DNA from 2 places in the Fundicoccus sp. Sow4_D5 genome. Region 2 is predicted to be linked to the other one. Evidence: riboswitches for the same ligand, from Rfam matches in the RefSeq annotation. Region 2 holds a riboswitch; the other holds the start of a gene.
The links. A riboswitch is a leader RNA that binds a small molecule or an ion and turns the genes downstream of it on or off. The one in region 2 is predicted to bind S-adenosylmethionine.
Positions count from the first base shown of each region.

Region 1: linked by a shared signal. The riboswitch ahead of metK (methionine adenosyltransferase) and the one ahead of ACTQ45_RS09960 (hypothetical protein) in region 2 are both predicted to bind S-adenosylmethionine.

Region 1 is NZ_JBQKLF010000001.1:932,722-941,080, forward strand. Features, by position in the region: gene ACTQ45_RS04295 (LysM peptidoglycan-binding domain-containing protein) at 1-352, opposite strand, end outside; gene ACTQ45_RS04300 (tRNA (mnm(5)s(2)U34)-methyltransferase) at 619-1,185, shown strand; gene metK (methionine adenosyltransferase) at 1,238-2,425, opposite strand; SMK box riboswitch at 2,423-2,514, opposite strand; gene ACTQ45_RS04310 (hypothetical protein) at 2,608-3,408, shown strand; gene ACTQ45_RS04315 (hypothetical protein) at 3,538-6,138, shown strand; gene ACTQ45_RS04320 (ABC transporter ATP-binding protein) at 6,158-7,018, shown strand; gene ACTQ45_RS04325 (acetate uptake transporter) at 7,264-7,851, opposite strand; tRNA gene ACTQ45_RS04330 (tRNA-Asp) at 8,113-8,185, opposite strand; tRNA gene ACTQ45_RS04335 (tRNA-Met) at 8,188-8,260, opposite strand; tRNA gene ACTQ45_RS04340 (tRNA-Ser) at 8,290-8,359, opposite strand, start outside.
Region 2 is NZ_JBQKLF010000008.1:101,546-109,904, forward strand. Features, by position in the region: gene ACTQ45_RS09940 (MATE family efflux transporter) at 1-493, opposite strand, end outside; gene ACTQ45_RS09945 (YczE/YyaS/YitT family protein) at 974-1,645, opposite strand; gene ACTQ45_RS09950 (YfcC family protein) at 2,053-3,465, opposite strand; gene zwf (glucose-6-phosphate dehydrogenase) at 3,848-5,317, opposite strand; SAM riboswitch class I at 5,592-5,690, shown strand; gene ACTQ45_RS09960 (hypothetical protein) at 5,760-6,059, shown strand; gene ACTQ45_RS09965 (hypothetical protein) at 6,116-6,256, opposite strand; gene ACTQ45_RS09970 (sugar-transfer associated ATP-grasp domain-containing protein) at 6,435-7,154, opposite strand; gene ACTQ45_RS09975 (ribonucleotide-diphosphate reductase subunit beta) at 7,172-8,359, opposite strand, start outside.

The DNA of each region.
Region 1 (8,359 bases), on a different contig from region 2:
TATAGTCGCCTTTAATTCCAAACAAGTTATAGTTTGGTGATTGAGCTAAAGTACTATTACCCCAAGCAGATTCTAAAGCTGCTTGCGCAATCATTACAGAAGCATACAAATCATTTTTTGCTGCAATATCTTTAGCGTAACCAGATATGTTCTTAAGAAATTCTGACGGACTTAGTCTATTACTTTGTGCATAAACAGTAGTTGACTGTGTTTCAGGAGTCAACTGGTTTAATACAGCACTTGCTGAAAACAATACAAGTCCTGTATTGATTCTAATAATGAGTTTTTTTGATGAGTCTAAACGTTTCATTGCTTTTTTACGTTCTATGACTGATTGTCTCGTTTTAATCACTCATTTTACCTCCCAGTTTCCAAATTAATTCTGTAAAAATATTCCAAAATTGTAACTACACCCGTTATTATAGTCAACATTCACACAAAAAACTTGAATAAATCAGTCTTTTTGTTTAGTCTTAATAAATGTAACAATAACGTAACATAGTGCACAAGCTAAATTATTTTCTTTACCACAATAAAAGAATAGTATCTTCATCCTTATGCTAAGATTAACATTACATAAAATATTACTAAAATCCATAAAATTTAAAGGAGATTTCAATGTTAAAAGCCTTACACTACAGCAAAGAGCTTCTACGTACACTCGTTTCTCAGTTTCCAAACGGTACATTTATTGATGCTACCCTTGGCAAAGGAAATGACCTAATATCAGTATTAACCCACCCTCATTTCACAGGAAAAGTGATAGGTTTTGATATTCAAGAAGCTGCCATACAAACGACTCAAGAAAGAATTTATACGCATGGTATTGAAGGGGAATACCAACTTATTCAAAATTCCCATGCCAAACTAGCAGATTATTTAGAAAGTGACGAACAAATCCATGGTGCTATATTTAATTTAGGCTACTTACCTGGAGGCGATCATTCTATTACAACACAAGCAAATTCTACCCTTTTAGCCATTGAAGAGATGGGAAGTCGCCTTGTCACAAAAGGCCAAATTATCATCGTGGTTTATTCTGGTCATCCAGCTGGACAAGCTGAGAAGGAATCCCTTTTTCAAGCACTGAGCACGTGGCCACAAGAAAACTTTCAAGTTTTACAATATGAATTCATCAATCAGAGAAATAATCCTCCTATGGTTATAATCATAGAGAAAAGATAATTTTCTCAATACAAAAAAGCTTTTCAGAATTAACTGAAAAGCTTTATTTTTATTAAGCATTAAAAGCAGCTTTTAATTCTTCTACTTTATCTGTACGTTCCCACGTAAATTCATGGTCTAATCGTCCAAAATGACCATAAGCAGCTGTATTTGCGTAAACTGGTTGACGTAAATTGAGCATATTAATAATACCATTTGGAGTTAACGTAAAGATTTTGCGAATTGCTGCTACTAATTCAGCTTCAGAGACTGTGCCTGTTCCAAAAGTTTCAGCGGCAATTGATAATGGTTCTGCCACACCAATTGCGTAAGATAATTGAATCTCACATCTTTTAGCTAATCCTGCTGCAACAATGTTCTTGGCAATATATCTAGCAGCATAGCTGGCAGAACGGTCAACTTTAGTTGCGTCTTTACCACTAAACGCTCCTCCACCATGTCGTGAAAAACCACCATAGGTATCCACAATGATTTTACGTCCGGTTAATCCAGAATCTCCTACTGGACCACCAATGACAAACTTACCTGTTGGGTTAATATACATAATCGTATCGTCGTCTAACCATTCGCTAGGTATAATGGGTTTAACAACATGTTCAATCACATCCGCACGTAACTGTTCTAACTCAATACCTTCATCATGTTGAGTACTGATAACAATTGTATCTAAACGTTTAATAGATTCATCGTCATTATATTCAACAGTAATTTGTGTTTTTCCGTCTGGACCTAAGTAAGGAACAATTCCTTCTTTACGTACATCTGTTAATCGTTTAGCCAACTGGTGACTTAAAGAAATTGGTAATGGGATCATTTCCGCTGTTTCATCGTTGGCATAGCCAAACATTAACCCTTGATCGCCTGCGCCTATTTCTTTTTGAGTTACATCTGTTCCTCGAGTTTCAATAGCATCGTCCACTCCTTGGGCAATATCTGGTGATTGTTCGTCTAAAGAGACAAGCACCGCAACATTATCAGCATCGAAACCATATTTACGGCCTACATAACCAATCTCAGCGATTTTCTTTCTTACAATTTGTTGGATATCGACGTACGCTGTAGTAGTCACCTCTCCAAATACTAAAACTAACCCCGTGTTAACGGCAGTTTCACAAGCCACACGTGCAAAAGGATCTTGTTCTAGGATTGCATCTAAGATTGCGTCACTAATTTGATCGGCAATTTTATCTGGATGCCCTTCAGTTACTGACTCAGATGTAAATAGTTTTTTCTCTTTCATTTCTTTTCCCCCATATTAAATTTTGGTTACAAGGCAATTTCACTTGATAGACAAGTGAACCCTATCGGGAACTTTTGGTTGTAACGTTCTTAATTATACATTAATATAGTCAATATAGGTAGTTTTATTGAAGAAATCCTTGGTGATTTTAAACAAGGTTTCAAACGAAAGGTATAAATAGCATGAAACAATTTATTAAACTTTTACAACATCCCCTGCTTAAAATCTTATTATCACCTCTAGCCTTTATTGGATTTGGATTGATTACAGGGTTAACGATGACCAGTCAGCCCCAGTGGCTAAATATTGTGTTACTTTATCTTATCGTTGCGATGGCCCATTTAATTGATCACTTTTTCTTTTTGAAATATTCACGTAAGAGAGATGACGCGACACCGATGGTATTGCTCTACTTATGTGAAGTGGTCATGGTTGTAAGTGCAGTCATATTTTTTATGCAGCAACATATAATCATCAGTTTGTTGCTGACGATGTACTTAATTTTTATTCATCTTCAATGGTTCCCCTATAAAATGACTGGAACATTCTATCATTATTTACTTAATGTCTTTTTCCATTCTTTTATTTTAAATGTTATTGCCTTTTATACCCAGACTAATGGTATTACACCAGAAATATTAATTGCTTTAATTCCTGTTGTACTCTTTGTAGCAGGTAATCAATTGGAAACCACACGATTAAAACAATTACTGGGAAAAGCAAAGATAGCCTTTTGGTTGAAAGGCAGTACCATTCTTTCAGTCATTTTTTCTTTCATTGCCCTTGGCCTAGCAGTCTACTTCTGTCTACCAAGTAGTACTTTTTACATGGTCCAAAGCATTTTCTTCTTAATTACGACAGTTAGTATTCTGCCAACTCTAGTCGTGACCAAACAAGCTAAACAAGCACAGAATAAAATAAACTATTACAGTAGCATCAGTCTAATTTTTAGTATCCTTTATGGCTTGAGCTATGTCTTTTAAATCATTAGCCTTTGACTTAGTCAACGGCTTTTTTTTATACAATTTAATAGTAAACCGTTTGCATATTCATTATGACAGTGATAACATCAACTCAATATATTTATAATCCAATCAATAAAGGGGATGTCTATGAAAGCTCTCTACTTTGAACTTAAAAAAATTCAGAATAAGCGACTCATTATTTTATTGTTTTTAGTTCCCATTATCGTAACAGCCGGTTTGTATACTTACCGTTCTAATTCATCTATAGATTTCAGACGCCAAGAGCAACAAACTGCTAATAGACTACTTAGTGATTTAAGTTGGAGACTCGCTGAATATAATGATCAAAGAGGTTATTATGGCCCTAGTCAAAACCAAGCAAATAATCCTGACGAGCTTACTGAACATCAGCAATACATCTATGATTTATTGGATGCATCTGAGCGTGAAAGATTTCATTACAGCGTCGCAGCGTATCATGAAAACTGGGCTGACTTAAATCAATCAAAACAGAAAATTTGGCTTAATTTACTTAAGGTTATCGACGCCGGTGAAAATTTAAGATCTTTAAATCATGATGAACTAATCGCTGACACCTATAAGTTAGATTGGTTAATCGAGCACAATATTGATCATTTAGATTTTGAAACAGATAACCATTCTGCTTTCGTTTTGTTTAACAGTTTCCAGCTCCTTTTAGGACTTCCAGCGATTGTTATGATTATCTATCTATTCGGATTAGAATCCTTCTTAGAAGCTAAACGTGAGCAGTTTAATTTCTCTAGAGTGCTACCTATCCCGTATGCAAAAGTCTTATTTACAAAGTTAAAACTTTTTATTTCAATGCTCGTTATTTATCTCGTCATGAGTCTATTGACTCTTGGTATGTTTAGTCTTCTATTAGATGAGAACCCTTTAACTACTCAGTTAAATTATCCCATCGTTTCCACTCTCACTGAATCCGTTATAGTGAAACCATTATGGGAGGTTTTTACTTATCAAATCATCGGTTTTATTCTACTAAGTTTGCTTAGTTTGATACTCATTAGCATTCTCGCCTTTATTTTTGGCAATGAGCTATTCGTCTCTTTTCTTTTTGCTACTTTTTTTACAACAGGTATTCAAATCAATCAACTTTATAACAAAGACTCTCAGTTCTACAATCCATTTGCTTGGTTCAATAGCAATTACCATATTATACATAATTCACGGTTACACTTAGTATTAACAGCTAGTTTGCTTGTCATATTTATTTTAATATTATTTTTCTTTGTCTTTTTAAAAGGTGCTTATCTACGGCCATGGTCGTTTAAAGATACTTATAAGCAAAAACACTCATTAAATAAATTATTTTTTGTTAAGTTTGAATGGCTCAAAATACGCCGACAAAACTTCTTGTTTTATAGTCTCGCAATAGTGTTTTCTTTTGTATTGACACTCGCTATTTCTCAATTTCAACAATACACTAATGACTTAAGTACACTAGTGGAAAGAAATGAAGCAGCAGTGGCAGACCAAGCGCGTACAAAACAATTATTTGAAGAGTCTATTACTTCTATCGAGTTAATATTAGCTGATGAAGAACTGCAAAATTTTGACCGACGTCAATATGAAGAACAATTGGAGTATCTGAGAGAAAGTTACTCTGATACACTGGCAAATCATGCCATAATAAATCAACAACTTATCGACATTAAAGCCAATGATTATCGATTATTTAATCAAGAAGCAACAGATAGTCTCGAACAAGATTATCATTTCGTTATGGGGAAAGCTGAGGTTCAATTTTCTAGAAGAATTCCTTTGCGACATCATATTTTCGTTCCGAATGCTTATATCAACTATGAACTTAGCCAATGGAAGCAAAAACACTCGATTGACTTCGTTCCATTAGGTGGGCCTTTCCATACATTATTTATTCCTGAGTACGAAGAAACCCCACGCAGTGGAGAGAATCAACCTCCTTTAAGTATTGATCAAGCTGTTTTTGAAAATTATTTAACAACCGTTTCAAAACCACATCAATATATTAGTGGACTAAATTTATCTGCTTCACTTTTAACTGACTCGATATACCTAATACTACTTATCACAATCATTGTATTCTTCGCGACAAGCTACGCGACAGAATTAGATAATCGCCAAACGATTCGTTACTTAGTCACTCAACCTAAGACGCTCGTACAAATTATTTCGACTAAACTAAAAGTAGCATACGCAATGACTTTTCTATTTATTTTATTAAGTTTACTTATCACATTCACAATCGGTAGTTTATTCAATGGCCCAGGACAAATGGATTTTCCTTTTATCCAATACATTGCTAAAAGTATCGGAGATTCCAATGAGTTTAGCTATTTTAACATTCCATCTTTCAATGAGTACTTTCAAATATTACCGTTATGGAAATTAGTGCTGATGGGGCTAGCTCTTCTACTATCAAATGCATTTGTCGCAATCAATTTAACTTACTTCATTTCAACAGCTATCAAAAACAGATGGCTTGTTGCTACAACAAGTATCTTATTTTTAGGAATCGGTATGGTATTTTTCTATTACATACCTAACCAACTGCAACAATTTTCACCTTTTGCTTACTTAAATATTGCAGATGTTCTATCAGGTGAATCATCTATTACGCATAACTATCAGTATTTCAATTGGATAACAGGTGTATCTTCACAATTCGTATTTGGCCTAATACTCAGCCTATTAACTTTCTTACGCGTTCGTAAAAAGGCTAATTAAAAAGGAGACCTCAGACTATATGATATCCGCACAAAATATAACAAAAACATATCACAATAAAACAGTACTCAATCAAATCAGTTTTGAACTAAATTATGGTGACATGGTGGGCCTAGTCGGCCCAAATGGGGTTGGTAAAACTACCCTTCTATCGTCAATGATGGGACTGATACCTTTAGATAATGGAAAGGTCGTAATGGCAGACACTTCGTTTAGTGAAACTGACATGTATCGTAAAGTAGGATTTATGCAAGATAACAGTGTCTTGTACCCCTATTTAACTGGATATGACCACTTAGCATACGTTGCTTATGCGCAAAACATTAAGGCATCTGATATTGAAAAAATTTCTAGAAGAGTTGGTAATTTTGATTACTTACATAAAAAAGTTGGTGAGTATTCTTTAGGTATGAAGCAACATCTTTTGTTTGCCTCTGCTATATTACATAATCCTAAAGTTCTTTTATTAGATGAGCCTTTCAATGGTCTTGATCCGACGAGTTTAATTCGTATCCGCGAATTAATAGAAGAACTCTCTGATAATAAAACGACAGTCATTCTGTCCTCTCATAACTTGGATGAAATCGACAGAATGACTCGCAACATTTTTTTCTTAAAAGATGGAGATATTTTATATCGCAACCTTGCCAAGTATAAAATCTATTCTTATTTAATCACAGTTTCTCAACTTCCAGATAAAGAGACACTAAGAAAAATGTCTGTCGAAGAAAGGATAAATAATCAGTTACTTGTTTCTAAAGAACAATTAAATCCATTAATTTATGAATTAAACCAACAAGCTATTGAGATTTTAGATATCGAAAGAACACAGTTTGGTAGTGAAAATCTCTATCGAGAACTATATCATCAGGCACAGTGAAGCACAGTCATCTTAAGCTGCTAGAGTTTAAAAAGGATTGCTTATTATCTGAAGAAAGCAAATTTTCTACAATGTAATGATTTGAACCAAGCATTCGTCACCATATTCAACATCACTGATCACATAGTAAAGAATCAAGCCTCGTTATGTTGGCTATCAACTTTTGTAATAATCCCTTATAATAAAAAACATCCTTTCTTACGCAAATATACTCGCGCGAGAAAGGATGTTTGTTATTTTATATTTTAGTGAGCTGATAGTTCGCCAATTGGTAATACAGTCTTACCATAAGTTTCGTTAATTACTTGTGCCATAGCGGCATAAATTGCTGAAAAACCACAGATAATACCTTCATAACCTGCAATAGTCAAAATTAAAGTAGAACCTGTAAAATTGCCAATTGCTAATAAGAAGAACAATAAAGTTAATGTTCCAAACACTACCTGAAGTGCCTTAGTGATACGTAAAGTTGCAATAAACATAAATAATGTAAAAAATCCCCACATAAACAAGAAAGCTGCCATTGATAATGAATCAGCTGCTTCACCTAAACCCATTACCGGTAAGATGTTTAGGGCAACTAATGATAACCAGAAAAAACCATATGAAGTGAATGCAGTAGTACCAAAAGTGTTATTCTTTTTAAACTCCATAATTCCTGCAACAACTTGAGCCATACCACCAAAGAAAATTCCCATTGCTAATATCATTGAATCTAACGGGAAAAAACCTGCGTTATGAATATTCAATAAAATCGTTGTCATCCCAAACCCCATCAATCCTAACGGTGCTGGATTCGCAGTGATTTCTGTAACTAATACCTTCTTTTCCATTTTCAATCTCCATTCAATATAATTTACACAACGATTTACATTATACCCATGCATGCATTGAAGAGTCAATCAAAATTGATAACAAAATATAACGAAAACGTTTTATTGATGTTTTATTCTATAAAAATATATATCGAAATATTATATAAATTGAAGCAAAAAAATAATAGCAAATAGTAGTGTAGTTAATAAATAATAGTCAATATCAAATGGTTCATATAGTTGTACACAAAAAAAGACCTACCTAAGTAAGTCTAAAAACGGTCCGGACGGGATTTGAACCCGCGATCTCCTGCGTGACAGGCAAGCATGTTAACCCCTACACCACCGGACCAATTGCGGAGGTAGGACTCGAACCTACGACCTTCGGGTTATGAGCCCGACGAGATGCCAACTTCTCCACTCCGCGATAATTTAAATGACTAAGTAAACTTAGTAAGGAGGATAAGAGATTCGAACTCTTGCACGCTTTTACACGTCTGACGGTTTTCAAGACCGTTCCCTTCAG
Region 2 (8,359 bases):
ATGGCAGGCGACTGTTTCCTAGACTATTGTAGGCACCGGAAAGCACCGGGTTGATGAAAAACAAAGGCATTCCCATCGCAATTACCACTAAATACTGTTCGGTCAAGCGATTGACACTCTCATCCAAATTATAAAATTGAATGAGAGCATCTTTAAATACCAGAAGCAAACCGCCGTAAACAATACCCATTAACAGTGATAGCCACAAGCCATTATTAATCGACAATTTAGTGCGCCCACGTTCGCCTGCTCCATAATATTGAGCAGCCAACACCGACATGCCAACTCGAGGAATTAGCGCGAAAGAACTACCAATCCACATCAAGAAACCTACCTGACCAGCTGCGGCCACCGCTTCGGTCCCGATGCGTCCAATCCAAGCGATATCCGTTAAGTTATAGGCCATTTGAATAAAGGCAGTCCCCATCAGTGGCGCCCCAAACCGAATCATCGTCGGTAGTATCTTTCCATGTAATAAATCTAATGACTTCATACCATCCCCCCTTTACTAGATAGAATAATAGCAGAAGACACCCCTAAAGACAATCACATAAATTCTCCGACCACACTAGCATTTAAAATCCCTCTAGGTAAAACGACTAACTTTCACAACCTTCCTTGAAACCATGGATTATAACGAAGTTACTTCCCCTTTAACTTATTTAAACCACGTCTTTAAGTTTCTTCCCATGACCTCGCGTCTTGTAGAAAGTCTAAGTTTTGAATCACTACGTTCTAGGTGGTTTATTCAGCCAATATATTGACAAACTTAAAGCAACTCTAAAGGTGCCCGATGGACCCCTTCAGTTCTTGCTTCAAGTCCTTTCAGTTGATTTAAAAAGGTGCGCGTGGTAGTTAGTTGACGAAAAGAACGATTTAATTAACGTGTAAAAGCGAAAACCAGCCAACTAACTACGGTTAGTTGACTGGTTTTCAGTGTGTTGCTTAAAGCGCTATTGCGGGCCCAATGCTCTTACGCTTCTTCTTCAATTCCTGGACTTAACTTTTCCATGATCGGCATAGTAATTTTATCAGAGAAAAACTCGATGAAAGGACCAGCCACAAAACCAGTAATAAAGGTTGTGACACCAATCGGTCCACTTAAAAAAAAAGCGCCTGCGACTACAATAACATCCTGGCTGATTCGAGCATAACGATAACGCCAGCCCGTCTTATCAGACACTATCGGAGCAATCGCATCATAAGGCGACACGCCGAGTTTGGCATCCTTGTAAACAGCGACTCCAAAAGTGAATATCGCAATCGCCGCGAGGGTTATCAAGAGTTTGAAAACCATCGATAAATCATCGGGCGACAAGAAACTCTCCAATAGGCCCGTAAAGAATTGAATTTGATAACCAACCAAAATCATATTAAATATTGTTCCCCAACCAAGTTGTGAGCGGTCAATGAAAAAGATTATCACCAAAATAATAAGATTGACGACAAGTTGAAAGTTACCTAATGAGAAGCCTAGTAGTTCCGACGCTCCTGTGTTCAATGCTGTAAACGGATCTAAGCCCATAGACATACTTTCGCTTAAAGCAGCCCCAAAACTAATCAAGGTAATCCCAACAATTGAGACAAGTGCACGGATTATGAAATCTTTCCACTCAACCTTTTGTAGTTTTTCTTTGATATCCATTAATCAATCATTCCTTTCCTATAACTAAGGTATCCTTAAGTTTATCTGTCACATTTATGTGTGACTACTTGTTTTGTGGCAGTCTATTTGAGTCTTTCTGACTGTTTTCTAGCTGCTTGCTTCTTCTATTATAAGGAAAAGTTTAAGGAAATACACTTCAAAGACTTACCGAATCTACCTTATTTTATAGGGGGAGTTGATTGGGGGCTGTAGGTGAATTTTGCTGAGTCGACACGTTAGAAAGAAGTAGATGGGATAATTGAAGAGTGAAGCCTTGTCCAACCTACATTTGGCAAACTCCATGATGCACTCACTTTAAACTTAACAGTCAACTTATCAAAAAAAAAGCGTACCGATGAGGATTAGTCATCGAAACGCTTGATGTTGTATAATTAAATTAAAGTCTATTAGAAAGGTCCATAATTAATGTAACTTGCAATCACAACAATGACAGCTGCAACTATTAACCAGGTTATGATTAATGGTAAAGCCCACTTCATCCATTTCTTGTAGCTGATATTTCCAATTGCTAAAGCAGCCATGAAATATCCTGATGCTGGCCACAGAATGTTTGTGATACCATCTCCTAATTGATAAGCCAAGATTGTTGTTTGTCTAGTAACTGACGTGATATCTGCTAATGGTAACATAATGGGTAAAGCAATGACCGCTTTTCCACTTCCTGATGCGATAACGGCGTTGAATAATGTCGTTACCGTTAGAATACCTACCGAAGCAATCTGACTTGGTAAAGCCACAACAAATCGCGCTAAGTACATAATGATTGTATCCATAACCATCGCATCTGTTAAAACAACCGCGATACTTCTGGCGATACCAATAACAAAAGCACCTACAATCATTTCAATTAAACCGGCAACAAAACTGTCTAATACTTCATTCAATGTCATGCCTGCGACGATACCTGGGATAACTCCTAATAAGATAAAGTAACCAGACATTTCACTAAAACTCCAGCTTAATAAAATCACACCGAAAATTAAGCCAATAAACAGAAGAATTGCTAACAAACCTGCTAAACGAACTCTTGGATAAACCACTGCATCCGCAGTTTCTTGTGCTGCTAACTCACGCTGTGTCACTAAATCCTGTTCGTAAACTGAACTTGCTTTTGGATCCTTCAAGATTTTCTTTGAGTAAATGGCAATATATACACAAGAGATAAGCATTAAGACAATCGCTGTAATAATTCTAAATCCCATACCAGAATAGAGTGGTAAATCGGCAAGTAAATGACCTAAGCCTACTGTTGCTGGCGCTGACCATGCCGCACTAAAACCGGCAGCTGTCGCTGTTAGAGATATAGCGACTGTAACCATTGAGTCAAATCCTAAAGCAAACAGTAATGGCATTAATACTGGAATGTAAATTAATGCTAATTCTGGTACACCAATGAAGCCAGTAATTAAAACAAAAACGGCTGATAACACAAAAATAATTGCTAATTTTTTGTTTTCAAATGTTTTAACTAAACTTGCCACACCTAGTCTCAACATGCCCGTTTTTTTAATGACACCAAAGGCGCCACCAATCATAAAAGTAATAATGATGACATCAATTGATTCTTTAATTCCTCGTGGAATGGCGGTCATAATATTGGTTAGTGATAAATTGTTTTGAGTTACAAATCGGAAAGTATCCGGATCTACTGCTGTTCTTCCATCTGATGTAATCACTCGATCATAAACACCTGACGGGATGAGATATCCCGCAATAACTGCTAAAACAAGCATCACGAGTAGAATGACCCAAGGATGCATCCCTTTATTGTCTTTAGCTTTCACTTGCTCAGTCACCATAATAAATTTCCTCCTTTATCGTTTCGCGCAAATTAAATTGACTCTTTATTAAGAATACTGCCCTTCGAATAGACGTTTAACTTAAATCACCCCAATTGTAACCGTTATCATATCTTTATATTAACAAATCTAAATTTTTATTACTTTGTATCATTCGGACAAAACCTACAGATGATTAGCACTTTCGTCCATTGTATTCTTCTGTTATTTATGGAACCGTTATCAATAAATGGTTTGTGTCAGTTCTATCGAACGATATCAGACAAGAAAAACAGTTCGATATTGCATTTTCTGCAAATCAAACTGTTTTCTCTATTGCTTTAATCAACTTAAACTTTACGATGCTACTCATGAGCGAGCATTAACTTCCCCCCACCCCTTTTTAAGCTGTGGGTAGCTCACTGCGGTAAATCCATTCATGTCCATTCTGCTTCACTAATTGTTCTGCTTCAGCCGGTCCAAAACTCTTGGCACGATAATTTGGAAAGTCGGGTTCAGGCAACTCTTGCCACGCATTCACGATACTATCCGCAATCCGCCATTGCTCTTTGATTTCTGGGAAGGTTGGGAATAAGACGGCCTCCCCCTTCAAGGCATCCTCCAACAAATTCTCGTAAGGATCTGGAATGTAGGCTGTTTGATAATTCTTATCATCCGGTCCAAAGAAACTCGTCAGGGCTGCAAACTCATTGGTCGCCTGCTTTTGATCCAAGACAAAAGACAGACCGCGCTTAGGTTCTAACTCAAAGGTCAGTCGATTGGCCACGTTGCCTTCGACATCACCACGATTTTTCAAAACTAAATCAATCGTAAAATGATTTTCAACTAAAGCTTTGCCTGTCCTGACATAGAAAGGCACCCCTTGCCAGCGATCCGAATTGACCGCCAGTTCTGCCGCAAAGTAAGTGTCGGTATTACTGTCTGTGGACACATCTTCTTCATCACGGTAATTATTATACTCACCACTCTGATCAGCCTGATATTGCCCTCTGACCACCTTATCTTTGACCATCTTCTTGTCAAAATCAGCCACACTCTTCAAAGCTTTTAACTTCTCTTTATGCACATCCACCGCCTCTAGTGATTTAGGTAAATCCATTGCCACTATAGCTAATAACTGAAGAATATGATTTTGGAACATATCTAAAACTGCGCCATAATCATCATAAAAGCCACCTCGATCTTCAATCGATAAGGATTCTGGCAAAGAAATTTGAACATTCTCAACAAAGTTCTTATTCCAAATCGCATCAATGATTGGATTGAAATAACGTGTCGCCAGAATATTCTGAGCGAAATCCATGGCTGGAAAATGATCATTATAATAGATATTCTCTTCTTCAAACGCCTTCAACAATAATTTATTATATTCTTTGGCCGACGCTAGATTTTCTCCAAAGGGCTTTTCAACAATCACTTTATGATTGCCTTCAATCTCAAGCATGCCCGACGCTTTTAAATGGGTCGTCGTTTCATCGTATAAGTTTGGCGAAATCGAATAGAAATACAAGAAATTGTTATCGAGCTGCTTTTCCTTCACGACTTCATTGATTGTCTCTTTTAACGTCTCAAAATCAGCCGCCTGCATACTATCAACCACCTCATAGCTACACAACTTTAAAAAACCATCATCAAACTCAGTGAAATTCGGCCCCTTTTCTACCGCTTGTTTGACATAGTCCTGAAACTCTTTCTCAGAAAAGTTGGATCGCGCCGCTCCAATAATCGCAAACTTCTCAGCCAACTTATCTCTTACGTATAACTGATGCAAAGCCGGATAAATAAAACGCTCCGCCAAATCCCCGGAAGCCCCAAAAATGACCATCAAACCACTAATTTGTTTATTTTCCATATGTTTCATCCTTTCCACACTTGTTTATCTTCTCTTTTAGTATAGGTAACAGTAGAAAAACCTGTCAAAGAATCCGACTTACTTTCCCCTTCGGGAGAATAGGTCTATTATTTTGTTAGGAAAAATTATTATATAGTAGGAAAGCAGACAGCACGTCTATCTGACGCTTCTCAAGACGCTCTGGTTAAACCTAAAGCATGTTCTTTGCTTTAAGTGGCCTGCTTTTGAAAATCGCGCTAATCCATGGTATAATATACATACAATTTAAGAACACAACTTATCCAGAGTAAGCAGAGGGAATTGGCCCGATGACGCTTCAGCAACCTACCGTTTGGCAAGGTGCTACATCCAACTCGAAAGAGATAGATGAGTCTAAACCGTTTCGGCATGACTTTTTCAGTTGTGCTTTTTTTATTGAAAAAAAAATTAGGAGTGGTTTAGTATGACAAAAATTGTAGATGTAAAAGGTCATGAGATTTTCAATCGTTTTTCGTTTGAAACCTCTAATGTGGCAGAACGGGTTCAGTTTTTAAATTTTGCGATTGAGATCAGAGTACAAGAACTTTTAAAAAAGATTGATCCAAAGTTTGTGACAAGTGCCAATGTGGTGAATCGTCGATTGAATATTCCATTAAAATGCAAACAAGATTTAGACCAAATGCTGGAAGATCAAACGTTGAAGGACGCAGCGCGTCATCAACAACTCGATGCCATTCAAACAAGTATCTTTGGTCAGCTATAGACTAAACAAAAAATGCGACGACGTGGTGTATTTTCCCACATTGTCGCGTCTTTTAATTAAAAGGGGAAATCATCGGCCTCTGGATTGGGTTCAATGTCAGCCCATTCTGCTGCTTCTTCCAGCGTAGTTCCATAAGGAAGACCACTTGAGGTAAGTCCCGCAATAAATTCAAAGCCATAATGCTCCTCAAGCGTCATCTGAATTACTACAGAATCTTTGTTCTTGTTTTTATTTTTTTCACAACCAACACCTCACATCCATTAAAAAGCGAAGGAGTATGCTTTTTTTATCTACTTCTAATTATACTAATAGAAGTATTCTGTCCAAATTGCTTGAAATTGTCGTTTTTCTAACATCTTTCCTAGTAATGGAGTCTTAAAGCACTTTATGATAGTGGTAAAAAGCCTTAGCTTTCGGATTCGCAAGGATTGGCTGATGCACTTGATGTAAACTAACTCCTGGTTCACTATTTCCTTCTAATAAGCAAATGCCAGAATTCGTTACGACTACATCCCAGCCTACATATTTAATTTGCTTCATTTCGTAAACATGATTGGCAACAGACAGCATCTTAGTTTTTATTTCTGGCCAATGTGGCACTGACTGTCCAGTCAATTGCATCCCTGTATCGGGATGTTTTTCATACCAGTTAATAACTCCTTGATGAGGAATCACGGCGGCTTTACCTAATTGTCCCGTGTCAAAGGCAATAGAGAGACTTAAGCCTCTTCTCCGGAAATTGTCCGTCGGCATCGATAGACTGGTTCCAACTCGGAAGACCGAAGCAGCAATAAATGCCTTCTGAGTAAACGGATCAATCATCGTAAGCATTCGAATCGTATTTAACGTCTCAGGAAATAATGCTTGAGCAAATTCTCCTTGTTGAATAAATTCTGAGATAAAGTAATCATCCAAATTATCGAGATAGTCTAAAAACATCGGAGGAGTCATAGTTTGGCTATTTCTATGAATTTGTCCATCGGCCCAATAAACAACTGAAACACCCCGGCCTTCAGCACCGTCAATTGGCTTGATGACCAGTTTCACGTTGGGATGCGTGGTCAAATAAGTCAACAAGCCCTCTGAATCTTGCAACTCTTCGTTTCGAGAAATTAGTTGACCGATCTCTTCTCAAAGAAATCCACATGTTTAGTTGCGACCACTTCATCATCAAACCAATCTGTTTTTGCAACTTCCACCTCATCCACTTCGAAAATTCGTTCGAGCCCAATGAATTCAAGTGAATTATTCAGTCGATTTTTAATAAATTCTTCTACTGTATAGCGCGGAATAAAATCCAATTCCCCATCTTCAAAGATCCAATTCAAAACCTCGTGTTCTGAAATATATGCGTCGCGACATAACTCATAAATATCTCGAGCCATCTCTTCATCAAACCACTGGGGTTGCTCATTGCGAATCGTGTTAATGAGATCAATCCCAAACTCCCCATGAAGCTGTTCTTCCTTAGAAGTCGCTTCAATCACATTGGATATTCCACTAAACAGATTTTTGTGTTTATTGAATGCCATAATTATTAGAAATTGGCTGAATAAAGAAATATGTTCAATGAAAGCCGAAAATAATAAAATTGCGATCGTGTAATCCCGGTTGCTACCATTTCTGGCATAATCATTATGTTTCTTCAAATAGTTAACGCGATGGTCAAGTGCAGGTATTTCTTCAATTCGTTCGAATTCACTATTAAGACCTAATAGTTCTAATAGATGGGCATAAGCGTCACTATGATGGACTTCGGATTCTGCAAAGGTAAAGCCAACATTCGCAAGTTCTGGTTTAGGGAGACGCTTATACAAATCCCCCCAGAATTCTTTAACATCTACTTCAATTTGGGCAATGGCTAGCATAGAATTCTTTATCGCGGTCCGCTCATGTGGCTGGACATTAATTTTATAATCATGAATATCACTCGTATAGTTGTATTCCGTATGCAGCCAGTAGGAGTGTTGAATCGCTTCTTTGTATAACGCTAATTCTGGATACTCAAAGGGTTTCAGATTCTTTCGGCCTTTAAAAATATCTGGCTTCCGTTCTTCAATTCGCTCATGGCGATAAAGTATATAAGCCTTGGCGGTCTTAGTAAACAGGTTCAACATGAGCTTTTCTTCGACTAAGTCTTGGATCGTTTCTACATCGAGCGATTCTTGATCAATCCCGTTAATAATATTCTGTGTCACACTTTCGATATTTTCTTCTGTCATTTCTTTAGTTTCATTATTAGCTTTAGTGATCGCGATTTTAATTTTTTCTCTATCAAACTCTACGATATCACCCGTACG